DNA from 2 places in the Pantoea sp. X-Soil-ISGK-259 genome. Region 2 is predicted to be linked to the other one. Evidence: predicted binding sites of a transcription regulator. Region 2 holds the regulator's gene; the other holds the start of a gene.
What was found. Region 2 encodes sigma-54, which starts transcription at its own class of promoters, with help from an activator protein. Its sites were predicted from a motif close to GTTGGCACANNTTTCGCTNT; they were not measured.
Positions count from the first base shown of each region.

Region 1: the regulator sigma-54 is predicted to act here: its motif matches at 1,348-1,367, upstream of glnA (glutamate--ammonia ligase).

Region 1 is NZ_AP035986.1:3,981,660-3,985,081, forward strand. Features, by position in the region: gene typA (ribosome-dependent GTPase TypA) at 1-1,078, opposite strand, end outside; gene glnA (glutamate--ammonia ligase) at 1,517-2,926, shown strand; gene glnL (nitrogen regulation protein NR(II)) at 3,065-3,422, shown strand, end outside.
Region 2 is NZ_AP035986.1:425,482-428,903, forward strand. Features, by position in the region: gene rapZ (RNase adapter RapZ) at 1-408, opposite strand, end outside; gene ptsN (PTS IIA-like nitrogen regulatory protein PtsN) at 456-935, opposite strand; gene hpf (ribosome hibernation promoting factor) at 1,088-1,375, opposite strand; gene rpoN (RNA polymerase factor sigma-54) at 1,397-2,830, opposite strand; gene lptB (LPS export ABC transporter ATP-binding protein) at 2,879-3,422, opposite strand, start outside.

The DNA.
Region 1 (3,422 bases), 3.6 Mb from region 2:
CTGACACGCGGAACGCATCAGAATCTTCGGTTTCTTCAACGCGCAGAGCCACGTTGTGAACCAGTTCTTTGTTCAGACGCTCAAGGATCTGACGTGAAGTCACGTACTTACCTTCTTTACCGCAGAACGGTGAGGTGTTGACGTTAAAGAACATGGTTACGGTTGGCTCATCAACGCTCAGTGCTGGCAGCGCCTGCACATTCTGTGGATCACAGATGGTGTCAGAGATGTTCAGCTCGCCCAGACCGGTGATAGCAATGATATCGCCCGCTTCAGCCAGATCGCTGTCGATACGCTCAAGACCCAGGTGAGTCAGGACTTTACCGACTTTACCGTTACGGGTTTTGCCTTCGCTATCAACGATAGTGACTTGCTGGTTCGGCTTAACTTTACCGCGCTTGATGCGGCCAATGCCGATCACGCCCAGGTAGTTGTTGTAGTCCAGCTGAGAGATCTGCATCTGCAGTGGCGCATCAGCCTCAACCTGCGGAGGCGCAACGTGGTCAACGATTGCCTGATACAGCGGGGTCATATCGTCAGCCATGTCGGTGTGCTCAAGACCCGCGATACCATTCAGCGCAGAGGCGAAAATGATAGGGAAGTCGAGCTGCTCGTCAGTCGCATCCAGGTTAACGAACAGGTCAAATACCTGATCCACAACCCAATCCGGACGCGCACCAGGGCGATCTACTTTGTTGATAACCACAATCGGCTTCAGACCATGCGCGAACGCTTTTTTGGTCACGAAGCGGGTTTGCGGCATAGGGCCATCCATCGCATCTACAACCAGCAGCACCGAGTCCACCATGGACATGACGCGCTCAACTTCACCACCGAAGTCGGCGTGTCCTGGGGTATCAACGATGTTGATACGGTAGTCATTCCACTTAATGGCGGTGTTTTTTGCGAGGATGGTAATCCCACGCTCTTTCTCCAAATCATTGGAGTCCATCACGCGCTCTGTTGCTTCGGTACGGGCATCAAAAGTACCGGATTGTTGCAGCAGTTTGTCAACCAGGGTGGTCTTTCCATGGTCAACGTGCGCGATGATGGCGATGTTACGCAAATTTTCGATCACAGCTTTGCCTCAGGCATTAGAAATAGCGCGTTATTGTACACTGATTAAGCGGAAGACTGAACACCATCACACTTTTCACTGAAAGTTTATTAGATAGGTGCAAATTTGCCCTGTTCCCGGTGCAGAAAATGCACTAAGTTGGTCTTATGCACCAAAATAGTGCTAATAAATCGTCACAAAGCACCACTTTAGTGCACAAGGACCATCCTGGTGCAGGTGCTTTATGACAAAAAGGTGCATCACAAGGCGATTTAAGCAGCATCAGAAAAGTTGGCACAGAATTCGCTTTATCTAAATCAAGCGTAATCGCCAGTCAGATGTCGGTTGAAGAGCGTGCCGGAAGCGGGTAGTCAGGGAGTTGTTTTCCCGCTGCGAATTCCGGAAAAGACGTTTCCTCGCCATGTAGATAATGAAAGACCATTTCCAGGAGAGTTGAGTATGTCCGCTGAACACGTTCTCTCGATGATGAACGAGCATGAAGTTAAGTTTGTTGACCTGCGTTTTACCGATACCAAAGGTAAAGAACAGCACGTTACTATCCCTGCTCACCAGGTTAACGCTGACTTCTTCGAAGAAGGCAAAATGTTCGATGGTTCGTCTATTGGCGGCTGGAAAGGCATTAACGAATCAGACATGGTGCTGATGCCTGACGCTACCACGGCAGTCATGGATCCTTTCTTCGAAGATTCTACGCTCATTATCCGTTGTGACATCCTTGAGCCAGGCACTATGCAGGGCTACGACCGCGATCCACGTTCTATCGCAAAACGCGCTGAAGATTACCTGCGCTCTTCCGGCATCGCGGATACCGTGCTGTTTGGACCAGAACCAGAATTCTTCCTGTTCGATGACATCCGTTTCGGTTCATCGACTTCCGGTTCACATGTGGCTATCGACGATATCGAAGCGGCATGGAACACCGGTAAAGAGTACGAAGGCGGTAACAAAGGTCACCGTCCAGGTCTGAAAGGCGGCTACTTCCCGGTTCCACCAGTCGACTCATCACAGGACATCCGTTCTGCCATGTGTCTGACCATGGAGCAGATGGGCCTGGTTGTTGAAGCGCATCACCACGAAGTGGCGACTGCGGGTCAGAACGAAGTGGCTACCCGCTTCAATACCATGACCAAAAAAGCTGACGAAATTCAGATCTACAAATATGTCGTCCATAACGTTGCTCATGCTTACGGCAAAACCGCGACCTTTATGCCGAAGCCAATGTTTGGCGACAACGGTTCAGGCATGCACTGCCATATGTCACTCTCTAAAGGTGGCCAGAACCTGTTTGCCGGCGATAAGTACGGCGGCCTGTCTGAAATGGCGCTGTTCTACATCGGGGGCATCATCAAGCACGCTAAAGCAATTAACGCACTGGCGAACCCGACCACGAACTCTTACAAGCGTCTGGTTCCGGGTTATGAAGCACCGGTTATGCTGGCTTACTCTGCCCGTAACCGTTCAGCGTCAATCCGTATTCCGGTGGTTGCCAGCCCGAAAGCCCGTCGTATCGAAGCGCGCTTCCCGGACCCAGCGGCTAACCCATACCTGGCGTTCACCGCACTGCTGATGGCTGGCCTGGATGGCATCATCAACAAAATCCATCCTGGTGATGCGATGGACAAGAACCTGTATGACCTGCCACCGGAAGAAGAAGCTGAGATTCCAAAAGTTGCGGGCTCTCTGGAAGAAGCGCTGAATTCACTGAACGAAGATCGCGAGTTCCTGACCCGCGGCGGTGTATTCACTGACGAATCGATCGATGCTTACATCGAACTGCGTAAAGCTGAGATGGATCGCGTTCGCATGACGCCACACCCGGTTGAGTTCGAGCTTTACTACAGCGTTTAACTGGTCAAACGATTTTGTTGCCGTGGAAACTTTTAGCCCATCTTCGGATGGGCTTTTTTCTCCGCGAATTTACCGTTCATTCGCCCTCCTTACGGCTTTAAGACTAAAATGCACCTGATTGGTGCAGAGGTACGTTTTATGGCAACTGGCTCTCTGCCCGATGCAGGGCAGATTCTCAATGCTTTAATCAACAGTATTTTGTTGGTGGATAACGATCTGGTTATCCATTACGCCAACCCGGCGGCGCAGCAATTACTGGCGCAAAGCTCACGCAAGCTGTTCGGCACGCCGTTACCGGAATTAACCGGCTACTTTTCGCTGAATATTGAGGTGATGCGCGAGAGTCTTGAGGCTGGCCAGGGATTCACTGACAGTGAGGTTACGCTGGTCGTTGATGGTCGTGCACACATTATGTCGCTGACCGCCCAGCGATTACCCGATGGCTTAATTCTGATGGAAATGGCGCCGATGGATAATCAGCGTCGGCTCAGTCAGG
Region 2 (3,422 bases):
GGTGTCGATGATGAGATCGGCCCGCGAACGCAATGGCTCCAGCAGATCGCTCTCTTCGTCAATCGCGCTCTCCAGGGACAGATTCTTGCTGGAAAGGGGATGCAGACGGCGCGTATCGCTGTACCGACGAATCAGCGTATTACGATCGGCGTCCAGGAACAGCAGCTGAGGTGAAAATGAGTCAGGCAGGTTATTCAGCGCGGTTTCAAAAATTTCCGGAGATTCTGGCATGTTACGCACATCAATGCTGACTGCTGCCGAAATATTACGCTCCGCCAGCGAGTTAGCTAACTCGGGCAGTAGCACGACCGGCAGGTTATCAACACAGTAGAACCCCATATCTTCCAGCGCACGGAGCGCCACTGACTTCCCCGAGCCTGAACGACCGCTAACGATCATCAGCACCATGACCTTTTCTCCCGTTTTAAAACCGGCACCTGGCCGGTAAAGACGTGTTACTGCTCTGTCTGGATTTCCGTAATAATGGCGTAGAGCTCTTCATCACTTTGGGCAGCGCGCAGACGACGGCAGACCGTTTTATCTGCCAGACGTTTCGCCACCAGTGACAGGGTGTGCAGGTGTGTTTTGCACTGGTCGGCCGGGACCAGTAAAGCAAACAACAGATCGACCGGCTGGTTGTCGACGGCATCAAATGCAATCGGCTGTTCGAGGCTGATAAAGACCCCAACCGCGCGCAGCGTATCCTCTTCCAGCTTGCCGTGAGGGATCGCAATCCCATTGCCAATACCGGTACTGCCCATGCGTTCGCGGGTCAGGATCGCTTCGAAAAGCGTCTGGTGCGGCAGGTTGAGCTGCTTAGCGGCCAGTTCGCTGATGATTTCCAGCGCACGTTTTTTGCTCTGGCAGTGTACGCCGCTGCGGGTGCAGTCTGGCGAAAGCACTGTGCTCAATTCCAGTGTAAGATCGTTGTTCATTATCATTTCACTTGCGTGTTCACCAGGCCATTCGCCGCCAGCGCGTCATTACCTCTGAGACAAGCTGCGCCTGCTCAGATGACAAAACGGGGCGGATTATCCGCCCCATCCTGTCGGCTCTGCGCGCCAGGCGCGCGTTGCTAGCGTGAAGATTAGTGTTTTTTCAGTTTATCTTTGTGTTTGGTCAGCTGACGGGCCAGCTTGTCGATCAGCCCATCAATTGCCGCATACATATCTTCCGCTTCCGATGTAGCGTGCAGCTCGCCACCATTCACGTGAAGTGTTGCATCAGCCACCTGAGTGACTTTCTCAACTTTCAGGACAATATAGACCTGATTGATATGTTCAAAATAGTGTTCCAGTTTGGCAAATTTCCCGTTGACGAACTCACGCAGAGGCGGTGTGATTTCAACATGTTGCCCGGTCAGGTTCAGCTGCATAGGTCTTCCTTCTCATTTCTTTCAAACCAGTTGTTTACGCTGGTTCGATGGCGGGATGGATAAAGACTCACGATATTTGGCGACGGTACGCCGTGCCACCATAATCCCCTGATCAGATAACATTGAGGTCAGTTTACTGTCGCTCAAGGGTTTGGCTGGATTTTCCGCCGAAATTAATTTTTTCACCAGCGCACGAATCGCGGTTGAGGAGGCTTCGCCTCCACCTTCCGTATTCACATGACTGGAGAAAAAGTACTTTAGTTCAAAAATGCCACGGGGACTGTGCAGATACTTCTGCGTAGTCACGCGAGAAATGGTCGATTCATGCATCTCAACAGCCTGGGCGATATCTGCCAGCACCATCGGACGCATAAATTCTTCACCCTGCTCGAAAAACGCCTGCTGTTGCTCAACAATGCAGCGCGTTACTTTCAGCAGCGTATCATTGCGGCTTTCCAGACTCTTAATCAGCCAGCGGGCTTCCTGCAGATTACTGCGGATAAACTGACTGTCGCTGTCGTTGCGCGCTGAACTGCCCATTGCCGCATAGTGCTGATTGATCTTGAGGCGTGGCAAGCTGTCGGCATTGAGTTCAACCGTCCAGCGACTGCCAACTTTACGCACCAGGACATCGGGAATGACATATTCTGGCTCGCTGGTATTGATCGACTGACCCGGACGCGGGTCCAGCGACTGAATCAGCACCATCGCTTCTTTCAGTACATCCTCTTTGAGGCGCGTCACTCGCATCAGGCTACGGAAATCGTGATTGGCCAGCAGGTCGAGATGCTCGCTGACGATCAGGCGTGCTTCTGCCAGCATCGGTGTGTCGGGCGCATATTGCGACAGCTGCACCAGCAGACAGTCACGCAGGTCGCGCGCACCAACACCCATTGGGTCAAAACGCTGGATGCGTTTCAGCACCGCCTCAACTTCATCCACTTCGAGATCATCGTTGCCGATACTGTCCAGGATCTCCTCAAGCGAAACGGTGAGATATCCGGTGTCATCGATAGCATCGACGATAGAGGTGGCAATAGCGCGATCGGTATCACTGAAAGGCGTCAATCCAACCTGCCACATGAGGTAGTCCTGCAGTGACTGTGTCGTTTCACCCTGATAAACCGGTAACTCATCATCCTGATAATCGGTGCCAGTGCCGGAAGGCGTGCCCGCCGTGTAGATCTCATCCCAGGTGGCATCCAGCGGCAGTTCATCGGGCATCTCTTTCTGCTCAAGCGCTTCGCGTGTATCCAGCGCCTCAGACTCCGGCGATTCCCTGGAGTCGATCTCTTCATGCAGATCAGTCTGCTCAAGCAGCGGATTGCTTTCGAGTGCAAGCTGTAACTCCTGCTGGAGTTCAAGCGTAGAGAGTTGCAGCAGACGAATCGCCTGTTGCAACTGTGGAGTCATTGCCAGCTGTTGGCTGAACCTGAGTTGTAGACCTTGCTTCATAGACAGGATGGTAGTTCCCAGGTAAACATCGGTATTAACGACACCTTATCAGAGTCTGAACTCTTCACCCAAATAAACCCGCTTAACCTGCTCATCCGCAAGAATTTCATTGGGTGTGCCATGCGCAATCAGGTGTCCCTGGCTGACAATATAAGCCCGCTCACAGACCGCTAAGGTTTCACGCACGTTATGGTCGGTAATCAGCACGCCGAGGCCGCTGTCACGCAGATGCTCAATGATTTTCTTGATGTCGATAACGGAGATCGGGTCAACACCGGCAAAAGGCTCATCCAGCAGGATAAATTTAGGATTAGCGGCCAGTGCGCGTGCGATCTCAACACGACGTCGCTCACCACCCGACAGCGCCTGACCCATGCTGTCGCGCAGGTGCTCGATGTGAAACTCTTCCATCAGCTCACGGGCGCGATCCTGGCGTTGCTCTTCTGTCAGATCATCACGAATCTGCAGTACCGCCATCAGGTTATCGTAGACGCTGAGGCGACGGAAAATGGAGGCCTCCTGCGGCAGATAGCCGATGCCACGACGCGCTCGGGCATGCAGCGGCAGGATACTGATATCTTCATCATCAATA